2 regions of the Micromonospora sp. NPDC048835 genome follow, and region 2 is predicted to be linked to the other one. Evidence: riboswitches for the same ligand, from Rfam matches in the RefSeq annotation. Region 2 holds a riboswitch; the other holds the start of a gene.

The links. Region 2 has a riboswitch for cyclic di-AMP ahead of AB0C15_RS25495 (hypothetical protein). Riboswitches for the same ligand answer to the same signal wherever they lie in the genome.
Region 1: another riboswitch for cyclic di-AMP. It lies ahead of AB0C15_RS07615 (C39 family peptidase); the one in region 2 lies ahead of AB0C15_RS25495 (hypothetical protein).

The regions. Positions count from the first base shown of each region.
Region 1 is NZ_JBEZGM010000004.1:236,994-244,525, reverse strand. Features, by position in the region: gene AB0C15_RS07630 (acyltransferase) at 1-312, shown strand, start outside; gene AB0C15_RS07625 (hypothetical protein) at 442-828, shown strand; gene AB0C15_RS07620 (hypothetical protein) at 963-1,733, shown strand; cyclic di-AMP (ydaO/yuaA leader) riboswitch at 2,018-2,159, shown strand; gene AB0C15_RS07615 (C39 family peptidase) at 2,391-3,239, shown strand; gene AB0C15_RS07610 (alpha/beta hydrolase) at 3,363-4,100, shown strand; gene AB0C15_RS07605 (CDP-glycerol glycerophosphotransferase family protein) at 4,105-5,775, opposite strand; gene AB0C15_RS07600 (bifunctional cytidylyltransferase/SDR family oxidoreductase) at 5,809-7,326, opposite strand; gene AB0C15_RS07595 (ABC transporter ATP-binding protein) at 7,473-7,532, opposite strand, start outside.
Region 2 is NZ_JBEZGM010000025.1:64,191-71,722, forward strand. Features, by position in the region: gene AB0C15_RS25490 (carbonic anhydrase) at 105-842, shown strand; gene AB0C15_RS25495 (hypothetical protein) at 900-1,919, opposite strand; cyclic di-AMP (ydaO/yuaA leader) riboswitch at 1,924-2,054, opposite strand; gene AB0C15_RS25500 (YibE/F family protein) at 2,221-3,609, opposite strand; gene AB0C15_RS25505 (copper-translocating P-type ATPase) at 3,918-6,002, shown strand; gene AB0C15_RS25510 (metal-sensitive transcriptional regulator) at 6,009-6,305, opposite strand; gene AB0C15_RS25515 (copper ion binding protein) at 6,395-6,604, shown strand; gene AB0C15_RS25520 (hypothetical protein) at 6,618-7,532, shown strand, end outside.

The DNA.
Region 1 (7,532 bases), on a different contig from region 2:
TACCTGGTGCACGTGCTGGTGATGACGAGCGTGCTGCGCTGGAGCGGCACCTGGGGGGTCGGCTTCGGAGGTTGGCGTGGCCCGGCCGTGGTGCTCGGTTTCCTGGTGGCGAACCTGGTCCTCGCCGGCCTGCTGCACCGCTTCGTCGAGACCCCGATGATGCGTCGCCTGGCGCCGCGCCGTGCGGCCCGTCCGGCGCCCGTGCCCCGGCAACGTGCAGCCGGCGACGACACCGCGGGCGAAGCCCGGAGCGGGGCCGCCGACGGGGCCGGTCCGGCCGTCGGTCGATCAGCGTACGTCGACCGGCGCTGACAGCGTCCACCCTGGTCAGCGGGGTCGGCGCGGCGTCGTCCGACACGCCCGTGGTCGGTGCGCCCGGGTCGGTGCGACGGTAGCGTGGGTACGTGCTTCCGGTTGCGTTCACCCTGTCCGCTGTGGTGGGTGGCGCGCTGGGCGACGCGGGTGCTGACCAGCCTCGCCGTCGTCGCGGCCCTGGCGCTCGGCGCGGGCCCGGCCACGGCCGCCGGGTCGATGCCCAGCCCGCTGTCGACGTTCGGCGCGGTGCCGGCCGCCGTCGTTGCCGGGCCGCTGGAGGCCTCCTGCCGCCACGCCGAGGCGCCGGGGGTGGCGCGGTCGGCCTCGGCGATACCTCCGGAGGCCACCGAGGAGTCGGTGCCGGCATGGTCGGTCGGCACGCCGGTGGCGCTCCCCGGCGACGAGGGCACCGTGGTGGCCGGGGTGCTGCCGGTGCGCGCGGCCGGGTCCGAGCCGCTGCCCCTGCTCGACCGGGCGAGCGGTCGGGCTCCCCGAGCCCCGCCCGGGCGCTGAGCCACCGGGACGACCGTCCCGTCGCCGCGCCCTGTCGACCCACAAGCCTCCTACCCCGCTGACCCGTGGCCCCGCCGTGGCCCGCCGGTCGGCGCGGGCCCCCATCGCACTGCTCTCTCCCCGAGGTGCCGACCATGGAGACCGCTGTCTTCTACCAGTTCGTGACCGAGGTGCCGCAGGCCGCCGCCATCTGGTCGACGCTGTTCCTGCTGACCCTGGGCCTGCTCACCGTGCTTGCCGCCCGCCCCGAACGGGACCGGCCCGCTGACGATCCGCTCCCGGCCGCGCCCACCGCGCGGGAGGTGGCCGCCGCCGAGGCGGTCGACCGGCGCCGCTACGCCGAGGAGGTGGCCGTTGCCGCGGCCGGCGCGGCCACCACCGCCAGGCGGCGACGGGCCGCCTGGCTGACCGCTCAGGAGGAGTTGGAGCGGGCCTGGACCGGGTACGACGAGGCGGACACCGCCGCGCGTCGCTTCGCCGGCGCCGCGATGCTGCCCACCCCGCAGACGCCGCACACCCCCGCCGAGTACGCCGCCCGGGAGCGCTATCTGCACCGGGCGGCGATGGCTGCCTACTGGCGGGGCGACCTCACCATGGCGCAGCTCGGCGACGTGTTCGGCCACCGGAACGGCTGGGATTCCCGGCGACACCCGGTCGAGCAGGAGGCGCTGATCAGCAGGGTGGTCCGGGACGCGCGGCTGGTCGACTACCAGGCTGCCGCCGGCCGGGAACGGGCCGCCTGGCGGGACGCGGAGTTGGCCGCCGAGTCCGCTCGTGTTCTCGCCGAGGAGGCGTACGCGGCGAAGGCCAGGCTGCACCCGACCCCGGCGCCCGCGCCGCGGTCGGTGGCCCGGGCGTTGCGTCCCGCCCTCGTGGCACGGTGGCGGCCGGCCCGGGTGGGTTGAGCCCGATCCGTGATGTGAGGCCGGTCACGGGTGTGGTGAATCGGACGTCCGGCGCGGTTGGTGGGATTGTTCCGGTGAATGCGGTGCGGTTGTTTGCGCCCTGTCCGGTTGTCGCCCATCGGTGCCGCCGTAACCGGTTGTCCCATCGAGTCACGTCATCGGCAATACGCGCAGAAATTGTTCCGCCAATTGGGGTTTACACAGGTGAACCTGGCTTGGCAGGGTGCGGAGCGGCCAGTAGTGTCGTCACGTCCGATGCGGTAATCGATCGCAGGAAGCGACGCCGCATCGACCCGCTTAATCGTGATCTACGAACCGGGGACCCATCAGTAAGTCCGGGGTGAATCCGCGAGCCACGGCCCGCGGTAGGGCGATCTTCCCGCCCGAATCCGTCAGCTAACCCGGTAGGCGGTGTCGGAAGGAGTCACTCCTCGTGCAGCACCTTTCCACCCCTCGGTTGTTCCCTCGCCTCCACGGCGCGGCGGTGCACCCGCTCATTCGTCACGTGACGGTGAGCTGACCCCCGGGTCATCGCCTTTCCCGCCCGGCCGCGCCGGGCGTTCCCCTGAGCGGTTCACCATCCGCGGACCACGGTCCGCGTGCTGGCGCCTGCCCGGATACCGGTCCGGCCCCGGTGCGCCGCTCTCCCCCTGATCCGTGGAGGACCCCGTGAAGCACACCCTGCAGCGTCAACTCCGCCGTCTCGCCAGCGAGCGCCCGTACCAGATCGTTGCCGCCTCCGCCGCGGCCCTCGCGATCGCCACCACCACCGGCGCCCTGCTCACCACCGCCGACCACGCCCCGGCCAGCCAGCGCACCGCGACCACGGTCGCCGAGATGCGCAGCGACGTCGCCGCCTCCAGCGGCGAGGTTCGGGACGCGTCCCCCTCGGCTAGCGCCGCGCCGACCACGGCCGCCCCGACCACAGATGCCGCGTCGCCGGCCGCCAAGGCCAAGAGCAACCCGGACCTCACCCGTAAGCCGACGCCGCCGAAGCCCCCCGCGACGAAGGTGCTCGACTACGACTACGAGGCGCAGAACACCTACTACAACTGCGGCCCGGCGGCCACCCGGAACGCGCTCAGCGCCGCCGGCATCGACCGCACCCAGGAGGAGCTCGGCGCCGAGCTGGGCACCACCGAGATGGGCACCAACTCGGCCGAGGACACCACCCGCGTGCTCAACGCCGAGGTGAAGGGCTCCCCGTACCGCACCCGGATGTTCCCCGGCGCGCCCAGCCCGGCGCAGATGGACCGGCTCCAGGCAGACGTGGTGAAGGCCATCACCGACGGCCGTGGCGTGGTGGCGAACGTCGTCGGAGACGCCGCCGACACCGACGGCGGCTGGCACTCCTACGGCGGCGGGCACTACATCGCCGTCGTCGGCTACAAGGACAACGGCCGCACCGTGCGGATCGCCGACTCGGCGAACCCGACCGACCCGTCGTACTGGATCACCACGATCGACCTGGCCAACTGGATCACCAGCCGGGGCTACTCCGCCTGACCCGGGCACCCTTACCGCCGCGGGCGCCGTCTCCCACAAGGGGCCGGCGCCCGCGGCGTCTGTCTGCGCGGTCCGTCGTCGGCGGCTCTCGTACCTGGCCGTGAACCGTGGCAGACTGCGGCCGTGGTGGAGAAATCGGGTGGTAGAAGGCCGGTTCTGCTGCTGCTGCACGGCATGGGGGCGACCGGGGACGTGTGGTTGCCCTGGGCGCCGTACCTCGAGCAGCACTGGCCCGGGCGGTGGCTGGCACCGGACCTCGCCGGCCACGGCTGGGCGCCGCCACTGCCCTCGTACTCCTTCGCTGGTCTCGCTGAGCGGATCGGGCAGGCCCTCGCCCCCGACGACCGGTTCGTCGTGCTGGGGCACTCGCTGGGTGGGGTGGTCGGCCTGGCTCTCGCCGCCCGCGACGCCGGGATGCCTGTCGACGCGGCCGTCGGCCTCGGCATCAAGGCACAGTGGTCACCCGACGAGTTGACCCGCGCCGCCGACCTCGCCGCCCGCCCGGTCAGTTGGTTCGCGACCCGCGCCGAGGCGGCACGCCGCTACCTGCGCGTCTCCGGGCTCGTCGGCCTGGTCCCACCGGACCACCCGGTGGTGGACGCGGGGCTGCGTCAGATCGACGGCCGGTGGTGCCTCGCCATGGACCCGAGCGCCTTCGCCGTCGGCGAGCCCGACCTGGCCGCGCTGCTCGCGGCGACCGACGTGCCGGTGGTGCTGGCGCGCGGGGAGAACGACCCGATGGTCACCGACGAACAGCTCAAGGAGTACGGCGTACCCGTCGCCACGCTGCCCGGTCTCGGGCACAACGCGCACGTGGAGGACCCGGCGGCGGTGCTGGCGCTGCTGGATCCGTACCGCTGATCGGCTACGCCGGCGCGGGCGCGGCCTGTGTCTCGGCCGGTGCCAGCTCCCGGCGGGCGGCGCTCAGGAACGCCTCGGCGTACGACTCGGCCGGGAAGTCACCCAGGTAGCGGCGGCGGGTGGCCCAACGGGTCTCGGCCAGCGGGTCGGTGTCCAGCAGCGCGGTCAGCACCCCGTCCACGTTGGACATGTCCCGGCGCAGCACGTAACCGGACCCGGCCAGCGGGAACCGCTGTACGAAGCGGTCGCCCTCGCCGCCCATGTCGGTGACGGCGTACGGCTTGCCGGAGTAGAGGAAGTCCGAGATCACCCCGGAGACGTCGGAGACCAGCGCGTCGGCCGCGTTGACGGACTCGGTCAGGCTCAGCTCCCGAGCCGCCGCCCCGACCACGTGCTGGCGGCCGGTGCGGGCCCGGTCGGCGGCGAGCAGCTCGGTCAGGCGGCCCAGTTGGCGGGCCGACGCCGGGTTCTGCGCGGTGTACGGGTGGGCCCGCAGGATCACCGTGGCGCCGCGCTCCAGCAGCCCCCGCAGCAGCTTCTCGGCCACCGGCAGCGAGCAGTAGTCGGCGTCGGCGTGGTGCCCGGTCCAGGTGGGGGTGTAGAGCACCGTCGGGTGCGCCAGCCCGCGCGCGGGCTCCGGGCGTACCTCGATCGACTCGACCTGGGGGCGACCCACCACCACGAACTTGTCCGCCGGGATCTGCACCCCGGCGCGGGCGTACCTGTCGATCGCCGCCTGCCCGGCCACGAAGATCCGGTCGAAGATCCCCGACACCGGGTTGGCGCTCGGCGCCTTGTCGCTGTCGCCGTGGTGCAACTGCACGTGGGTGAGCTGGGTGAAGCGGACGCAGTGGCTGTTCTTCGCCCCGTGGTTGACGTAGAACGCCACCCGCAGGCTCGGCACCAACGCCTCGTCCATCGCCCGCAGGGTGGGGCAGTAGACCACCGGGGCGTCGGTGGCCGCCGCGATCGGGGCCAGGAACTCCGGTTCGCGCACGACGACCAGGAACGGCCGGCCGATCCGTTCCAGGTACGGCAGCCACATGGTGACCTGGTACTCCGACCCGGGGGGCGCGGAGAAGTAGAGCAGGAACTCCGGCTGGTGCCGGCGCAGCGCGGCGGCCACCGTGCCGCCTCCGGCCCCCGGCCGGAAGCGCCGCCGGGCCAGGTCCAGTGCGACCGCTCCGGCGCCCACCCCGACCAGCAGGCTCGCGGCGAGCGCCACACCTGCAGGCAGAGCGAGCGCGGCGGCGAGCGCCACGACGGCGAGCAACCCGAGCAGAGCGGTGCCGAGCCGGTCGGCGATCAGCGGCGTCCAGGCGCGCACCGGCAGGTTGGCCGACCGGATCTCCAGACCGCCGGCGGTACGCAGCGGCCCCACCAGCAGCACCAGCCCCAGCAGGACCAGCCCGGTGGCGACGAGCGCGAGGTCGAGCCCGTCGTCAAGCCGCCGGGAGTAGCCGACCAGGACCGCGGCGGCGACCAACGTGGTCTCCGCCACGAGGTCGGCGCCCGGTCGGATCCGCTGCTCGGCGGCCGAGGCGGCAAGCGCGGCGACGGCGAGCGCCAGCCCCCAGCCGGTGGCGCCGGTGAGCGCCAGCACGACGAAGGCCAGCACGGCCAACCCGGTGGTCAGGCACCGGGCGGCCAGCTTTCGGACCAGGTCGCCGCGCATGTCGCTCCGTTCGTGGTTCCGCAGCCGTCGGCGTCAGTTCGGGGACGTCGCGCCGGACGGCGTCTCGACCCGGGCCGCTCCGGCCTGGGCCGGCACGGTCGGCGTGGGCCCGTCGCCGGGTGCCCGGCGTACGTCGATCACCTGACCGGTCAGGTCGGAGATCAGCACGTCGAGCGACGACTGGGCGACTGCCTCCGCGGCGAGCAGGGTGTGCTCCGGCTCCTCGCCGAAGGCCCGCGTGCGCATCGGGGTGGCGGTGCGCTCCGGGTTGATGCAGTTGACGCGGACGCCGACGTCGGCCCACTCGTCGGCGAGCGCCTGGGTGAGGTTGACCAGGGCCGCCTTGGTGGCCGAGTAGAGCGCGTAGCGGGCCCGGCCCCGGGTGTAGGAGCTGGAGGTGTAGAGCAGCAACTGGCCCTTGGTCTGTTGCAGGTAGGGCAGCGCCTGGCGGGCGATGGTCACCGGGCCGACGAAGTTGACCTGGAGCACCCGGGCCATGGTCTCCTCGTCCATCTCGGCGAGTTCGCCCCGCTCCAGGACACCGGCGGTGACCACCACGTGGTCGATCCGGCCGGTCGCCTCGAACGCGGTCGTCAGCGCGGCCTCGACGTCCTCGGCCCGCTCCACGTGGGTGCCGGTGCTGGAACGGCTGAACGGGAAGACCTGCGCGCCGAAGCGACGGGCCAGCTCGGTCAACTCGTGGCCGATGCCGTAGCTGCCGCCGAACACCACGATGGTGCGGCCGGTCAGCTCCTCGCTGTAGCTGCGGTGGTCGGTCAGCCGGGGGGCCTGCGCCGCGGCGAGCTGGAAGAGCTTGTCCGCCAGGTGCACGTCGACCGGGTGGGTGACCTTGATGTTCTCGTCCGAACCGTCGATCACCTTGATCGGGGTGCCGGGCAGGTAGCGCAGCACCACGCCGCAGTCGTCGGTGGCGGCGAAGTTCGGGTCACCCTCGGCGATCCGGTACGCCTCCCGGATGGTGGGGGAGCGGAACGCCTGTGGGGTCTGGCCCCGGCGCAGCCGGGAGCGCACCGGGATGTCGGTGATGCAGTCGTTCTCGTCCACCTGGATGATCGTGTCCGCGGAGGGGATGGCCACGTCCACGGCGTCGTAGCTCCAGAGCGCGTTGACGCACTCGCGCACGATCCGGCCGCTGAGCAGCGGGCGGACCGCGTCGTGGAACAGGATGTTGCAGTCCTGCGGGCCGACCGCGTCGAGCGCGATCCGGGTGGTGGCGTTGCGGGTGTCGCCACCCTCGATCACCTTGGTGACCTTGCGCAGGCCGGCCTTGTCGACGATCTGCTGGGCGTCGTCGACGTGACCGGTGGCCATCAGCACGATGATCTCGTCGATCTCCGGTGCCGCCTCGAAGACCGCCAGGGTGTGCTCGATGATCGGCTTACCGGCGATCTTGAGTAGCTGCTTCGGGATGCCGAGACCCAGGCGGGTCCCGGTGCCTCCGGCCAGAACCACCGCCACTGTCCGCGAGGGCCGCCACGGGGTCGGGGTCTCCGCTTCGGCGTCCGGGCCAGTGGTCTGGTCCTGCGTCATTGCCGGATCCTCACTCTCAGGGATGCGTTAACGGAAGGTTCCGCCCGAGCGGCGACGGAATGAACCTTAACGCGCGGACCGCGCCGCCCCAACGCGGGCGACGCGGTCCTCAGGTGCCGTGTCGATGCCGGACGTTCGCCGGCACTCTACTTGCTGTTCGCGTACGCCTCGTATGCCCGGATGACCTCGTCGGTCGGGCCGTCCAT
Region 2 (7,532 bases):
CGCATCTTACGGTGCGTGTGACGGTGGAGCACGAGCCAGCGCCCGCCGCCCGGCCGACGGAAAGCCGGTTTGAGCAGGTCAAATGCGTGGAGACGAGGTGCGGGATGAGTCAAACTGGAAGCTCCGGCGGTCAGCCGGGTTCGCAGCGGACCACCGACCGGGAGTCCGCGCCAGGCGAGCCGACGCGGGCGTACGCCGAGTTGGTCGCCGGCAACCGGCGCTTCGTCGACGGCGCCCCCCGCCACCCCAACCAGGATGCCGGTCACCGGGCAGCCGTGGCCGACGGGCAACACCCGTTCGCGGTGATCGTCGGCTGCTCCGACTCCCGGTTGGCCGCCGAGATCATCTTTGACCGTGGGCTTGGCGACCTGTTCGTGGTGCGCACCGCCGGGCACACCGCCGGCCCCGAGGTGCTCGGCAGCGTCGAGTACGCGGTGACCGTGCTCGGCACTCCGCTGGTGGTCGTGCTGGGCCACGACTCGTGCGGCGCGGTGCAGGCCGCCCGGGAGTCCGCGGCGACCGGTACCGCACCGAGTGGCCACCTGCGCGCGGTGGTCGACGCCGTGCTGCCCAGCCTGCGCCGGGCCGAGGCCCAGGGCGTGACCGACATCGACGGGATCGTCGACGTCCACATCGCACAGACCGTCGAGACGCTCATCGAGCAGTCCCCGGTGCTTGCCGACCAGGTGGCGCGAGGGCGGTGCGCAGTGGTGGGAATGTCCTACCGGCTGGCCGCCGGAGCGGTGCGACCGGTGGCCGCCGTGCCGGCCGGCTTCGCGAGCGTGGACGCCCCGGGCGGATCGCCGGAGTCGACCGACCCGGCCGCTGCTGCCGCCGTCTGACGCGTCGAGGGCCGCTCCGCATCGTGCGGAACGGCCCTCGGACGGGGTTCGTGCGGATCAGAGCAGCGACATGTGTACGTGGTCGGTGTGGTTCGACGGCCCGCTGTACGAACTCCAACCGGTGGCCGGGAACCAGATCTGTCGGTTCCAGATCACGTAGTAGATGCCGAGCCGGTCGGCGTTACGGATGAGGAACGCGGCGACGTTGTTGCCGTACGTCCGGGTGTCGTTGTTGTGCCACGGGGAGAATCCGCTCTTCTGGAGCGACCAGTCGCAGGCGCGGCCCTTCGGGTGCTCCCATGGCCCGCCGGGCCGGTAGCAGCCGACGAACCGCTTGAAGCCGGCGGCCCTGACCTCCTTGTACGCGTGCAACGTGCGCGGCGTGATGCAGCCGGAGGTGGTCGGGTCCTTCTCGCTGCACGACTGTGGCTTCCAGTCGCCGTCGGCGGTGCGACCCGGGCCGATCTTCGCGATCTTGGAGGTGGCGTCCACCAGACCGCCGGTGAAGCCCTTCCCGCCGACGAGGGCGAGCGCCTTGTCGGCCTCGCTCTTTCGCTTCGCCATCAGGGCGGTCTGCTTCTGCTGCTCGCGGACCTCGGTGTCGAGGGCCAGCTTGGCCTGCTCGGCGCGGGCCTTCACCTCGTTGACCTCGGAGAGCTTCTTCTCGTTGACCATGTTCATCTCGTCGAGCATCCCGGCGCGCCGGACGAACGAGTCGGGCGCTTCGCTCTCCAGCAGCATCGCGACCGCGCCGATCCGGCCGGTCCGGTACGCCTGAGCGGCGATCTGCCCGACCTGCGGGGCCAGCGCGTCCAGGTCGGCCCTGGCCCGGTTGACCTCGGCGGCCAACTCACCCTGCCGCTTCTTGGACTTGTCCAGCTTGGACTTGGCGGCGGAGTAGTCGCGGTTGGCCTGCTCGATGACGTCGTTGAGCAGCTTGGGCTCGCTGTCCTCCTCGTGCCCGGACGGCGTGGGGTTCGCCGGGGCGGCGTGCGCCGGGAACGGCCCGGCGAACACGGTGAGTGCGGCGATCACGGCCACCACGGGTGTCATCCAGCGGCGTAGGGGTGCCGTCACAATGTTCCCTTCCGTCGACCGCCGACCGGGTTAGCTGACGGGTTCGGGGCGGAAGTGGCCCCTACCGCTGGCGCGGATTCACCCCAGGTGCCTGGGTCCCCGGCTCGCCGGTTGGCGATTGGGCGGTGGCACCGCAGGCGCCGCTTCGCGCCTTCATCGGTAACCGGCAGCGAGGTTACCCGAGAGTCGACCGGGTGAGCTACGCCTGGATGCCGACCAAAAGCGTCATTTCGCCATAGCGTTGAGTGACCAGTGACGCGGTTCTCAGGGTGGATGCCCGATCTGGTCACGCTGAGGAGTGTCACCATGCCGTATCCGTGCTCCTGTTCGACTCCGGCCACCTGTCGGTGGCCTGGGATGGGGGTGCGGTCCGCAGTTGGTCCGGCTCCTCGGAGCCGGCCGTTCGCGGTGAGCTGAGTGCGGCAAGTGCCTCGGTGCGGTCCCGCTGGGGTCGCGAGGCGGCAGCGTCGGTGGACGGCGTGGCGTCGGTGGACGGCGTGGCGTCGGCGCGTCCGGCGGCGGTCACCACTGCGGCCAGCCCGGTGGTCAGCGGCACGGCGGCGATCAGACCGAGGGTGGCGACCGCGCTGCGGACGATCTCCTGTGCCAGGAACTCACTGGTGAGGATCTGCCCGATCGGCCGCGAGTCGGCGGTGAGCAGGAGCAGCAGGGGCAGCGACGCGCCCGCGTACGCCAGCACGATGGTGTTGACGGTGGAGGCGATGTGGGCTCGACCGACCCGGGTGGCCGCCCGGTAGAGCTGCAGTCGGGACAGCCCGGGATTCGCGTTCGCCAGCTCGGTGACGGTGGCGGCCTGGGTGACCGTCACGTCGTCGAGCACACCGAGCGACCCGATGATGATCCCGGCGAGCAGCAGACCGTGCAGGTCCACGTCGCCCTGGAACATCGACAGGGTGGTGGCGTCCTCGCTGCCGAAGCCGGTGAGGTGGGTCGCGGCCGTGGCGATGGTGGCGAGGACGCCGGTCAGCACCAGACTGCCCAGCGTGCCGAGCACCGCGACCGACGTCTGTGCGGAGACCCCGTGCGTCAGGTAGAGCACCACGAACATGATCAGGGCCGCGCCGACCACCGCCACCAGCAGTGGTGATCTGCCGGCGCCGATGCCCGGCAGCACGAAGGTGAGCAGGATGGCGAAGCTGGCGGCCAGCCCGGCGAGCGCGGCGAGACCTCGCCACCGACCGAACGCGACGATCGCGGCCGCGAAGACCACCGCCAGCCACACCATCGGGGTACCGCGTTGGTGCTCGGCGATGTTCCAGTTGCTCGTGGTGGGGTCGACCGGGTCGGCCAGCTCGACCAGGATGACCTCGTCGCCGACCTCGACCCGGGGTGCTCCCGGCCCGTCGGGCACCGGCGTCCGCACCTGTTGCCCGGCGGCCGGCCCGTCGTCCACCCGGACGTCGACCGTGCCGCACCGCCCCTCGCCGACCCGCGGGGTGCCCTCGGGCACCGACGGCGCCGGCGGGCACGGCTCGCTCACCACCCGGGTGACCGTGCCGGGGTAGCGCGGCACGTCCGCGTCACCACCGCTCCGCGGTGACTCACCGCGCGGCCAGAGCAGCGCCGCGGCGAGCACGGTGGCGACGAAGAGAGGCACCACGGTCACGACGAGGATCCGTCGCACCCTCGGTGGGGCGGACGGAGCGGAGTGTGTGTGGTTGGCGGCCAAGGTGGGACTCCCAACGATCCGGTGCGGGGTACGGGTCAGCGGGCCGGGCGGTTCACCGTTTCGGTGGAAACGCGGCGGACGGCGGGGCGGATCGCTGCCTGACGACCGCGTGATCACGGACGGTCAGAGCTTGGCCGGGTCGGCCGGGGGCGACGCCACGGCGGAGCGGCGCTGGTGCCCGGCTGCGCAGCGGCATACGGAGGGCCATCGGGGGAGATGCTAGCCAGCCCGGCTGGGGGCCGCAGGTCGTGGAGTGTCGGGTGGCCGATCCGGCCGCGTGGCGGTCGCCGGACCGGCATGTTGGAGCCATGCCCGCTCCGTCACCGCCGGACCCCGGCCACCCGCAACCCACCGGACCCGTGCCACACGACAGGCACGCCGGGCACGACGAGCACGGGCACGACAAGCACGCCGGGCACGATCCGGCGATGTTCCGCCGCCGGTTCTGGGTGTGCCTGGTGTTGACCGTGCCGGTGGTGCTGACCAGTCACCTCGTGGCGGACCGGCTGAACCTGCCCGGGGGCGGCGTCGCCGGTCGGTCCTGGGTGGGCCCGGTGCTCGGCTCGGTGGTGTTCTGGTGGGGCGGTTGGCCGTTCCTGGTCGGTGCGGTCCGGGAGGTGCGGGACCGGGCACCCGGGATGATGCTGCTGGTCGCGATGGCGATCACCGTCGCCTACACCGCGTCCCTGGCGACCAGCGTCGGCGCCTTCGACCTGGACTTCTGGTGGGAGTTGGCCGCGCTCGTCACCATCATGCTGCTCGGGCACTGGCAGGAGATGAAGGCCATCGGGCAGGCCCGGGGGGCCTTGTCGGCGCTTGCCGCGCTGCTGCCGGACGAGGCCGAGCGGGTGACGGCGAACGGGCGGGTCGAGGCGGTGCCGGTGACCGGTCTGCGGGTCGGTGACGTGGTGCTGGTCCGGCCGGGAGGTCGGGTGCCGGCCGACGGTCGGGTCGTCGACGGCGACGCCGAACTGGACGAGTCGATGATCACCGGCGAGTCGCGACCGGTGGCCCGGACGGCGGGCGACCGGGTGGTGGCCGGCACCGTCGCCACCGACTCGGCGATCCGGGTACGCATCGAGGCGCTGGGTGAGCAGACCGCCCTCGCCGGCATCCAGCGGATGGTCGCGCAGGCCCAGGGTTCCGGTGGACGGGCCCAACTGTTGGCCGACCGGTTCGCTGCCGCGCTCTTCTACCTGGCCACCGGCACCGCCGTGCTGACCGTGCTGGTCTGGACCGCGCTCGGTCGGCCGGACGAGGCGGTGGTCCGTGCGGTCACCGTCCTGGTGGTCGCCTGTCCGCACGCGCTGGGTCTCGCCATTCCGCTTGTCGTCGCGCTCTCCACCGCTCTCGCCGCGCGCTCCGGGATCCTGGTCAAGGACCGGTTGGCCCTGGAGCGGATGCGGACCGTCGGCGCGGTGCTCTTCGACAAGACCGGCACGCTGACCCGGGGCGAGCACGGGGTGACCGATGTGGTGACGGAGCCCGGCGTCGAGCGGGGCGAGGTGCTGCGGATCGCGGCGGGCGTCGAGTCGGAGAGCGAGCACCCGTTGGCCCGGGCGATCGTGGCGGCGGCCGGGCCCGCCGGCCCGACTCGGGCCGTCGGCTTCCGGTCGCTGCCGGGTCGGGGAGTGCGGGCGTCCATCGACGGAACGGAGTACGCGGTGGGCGGGCCGGCGCTGCTGCGGGAGTTGGGCCTTCCGCTCCCGGCGCAGGTGCGGGAAGCGACCGGGCGATGGTCGACGCGAGGTGCCGCGGTGCTGTATCTGGTGCGGCTGCCGGAGACCGTGCTCGGCGCGTTCGCGTTGACCGACGAGGTGCGACCGGAGGCCCGGCGTGCCGTTGACGAGCTGCGTGCCGAGGGGGTCCGCACCATCGCCATGATCACTGGTGACGCGCGGCCGGTGGCCGAGGCGGTCGCGGCTGACCTCGGCTTCCGACCCGGTGTCGACGAGGTCTTCGCCGAGGTGCTGCCGGCGGAGAAGGACGACCGGGTGGCCGAACTCCAGCGGCGGGGGTTGGTGGTGGCGATGGTCGGCGACGGGGTGAACGACGCGCCGGCGCTGGCCCGGGCGGATGTGGGCATCGCGATCGGCGCGGGCACCGACGTGGCGATCGAGTCGGCGGCGGTGGTGCTGGCGTCCTCGGACCCGCGCGGGGTGGGGGCCGTGGTCCGGCTGTCCCGGGCGTCGTACCGGAAGATGCGACAGAACCTGGCCTGGGCGGCCGGCTACAACGTGGTGGCACTGCCGCTGGCCGCCGGAGTGCTGGCCTGGGCGGGTGTGGCGTTGAGCCCGGCTCTGGCCGCGGTGCTGATGTCGGCGTCCACGATCGTGGTGGCGCTCAACGCGCAGTTGCTGCGTACGGTCCGTCTCGACCCGGCGTCGGAGTGAGGCCGGTCAGCCGCGCTTCATGAGTCGTCCGACCGCCGCCATCATCTCGGTGGCCATCTCGTCGGCCCGACCCTCGGCGGCGCCCTCGTGCATGCAGTGCCGGGCGTGCCCGTCGAGCAGCCCGAGGGCCACCTTGTCCAGGGCGGCCTGGATCGCGGAGATCTGGGTGAGCACGTCGATGCAGTAGCGGTCGTCGTCGACCATCTTCTCGATGCCCCGGACCTGCCCCTCGACGCGGCGGAGCCGCGCGAGCAGTTGGTCCTTGCTTGCGGTGTATCCGCGGATCGGGGTGGGTGCGGTCATGCCGGCAAGGATAGCGTACCCCCAGGGGGTATGGTACGGTCGCTACCGGATGGGATACCCCCACCCGGTACCCGTAAGGGAGTCGTTCGATGGTCAACACGACGTACCAGGTGCAGGGCATGACCTGTGGGCACTGCGTCAGCGCGGTGAGCGCCGAGGTCGGCGCCATCGAGGGCGTGCGTGACGTCCAGGTCGACCTCGCGGCCGGCCGGGTCACCGTCAGCAGCGAGCAGCCGCTGGACACCGCGGTCGTCCGGGCCGCCGTCGACGAGGCCGGCTACGACCTCGTCGACGCGTGATCGGAGGGCCGGCGTGCGCACGGTGACGAGACTGGCCGGGTTCGCCGTCGGCCTGGTGGCGGTCTTCGGCGCGACCTACGGGATCGGCCGGGTCGTCGACCCCGCCCCGGTCGCCGAGAGCCGGCACGACGACGCCGCCGCCACTCCGACGACCGGCGGGCGGAGCGCAACAGCCGACCGGCTCCCCGGCGGCCTGCTCGTCTCCGAGCGCGGCTACACCCTCGAACCGCTCGACGCCCCGGCCGGCGAGTTCGCCTTCCAGGTCGCCGGCCCGGACGGCCGCCCGGTCACCAGCTACGAGGTGGCTCACGACAAGCAGATGCACCTGATCGTCGCCCGACGGGACCTCTCCGGCTTCCGCCACGTGCACCCCGAGCTGGCCCCGGACGGCACCTGGCGGGTCGACAGCCCGCTCGCCGGCCCCGGGCAGTGGCGGGCGTTCGCCGACTTCACCCCGACCGGGGGCGAGCCGCTGACCCTCGGCGTGGACGTGACCGTCCCCGGCGAGCTGACCGAGCGGCAGTTGCCCGCACCGACGACAAGCGCCACCGTCGACGGCTACACGGTCACCCTGACCGGTGCGCCGCAGCCCGGCCGTACGTCGTCGCTGACCCTTACCGTCAGCCGGGACGGGCAGCCGGTCACCGACCTGGAGCCCTACCTGGGCGCGTACGGGCACCTGGTGGCGCTGCGTCGGGGTGATCTGGCGTACCTGCACGTGCACCCGGACGGGACGCCGGGCGATGGGCGTACCCGGCCCGGCCCGGCCGTCACGTTCCTCGCCGACGTCCCCTCGGCCGGCACTTACCGGCTCTACCTCGACTTCAAGCACGGCGGGCGGGTGCACACCGCCGAATTCACAGTGGTCGCCGGCGCTGCCATGGCCGGGGACGTCGCCACCCCGAGCGGACCCGCACCGACAGGTGGG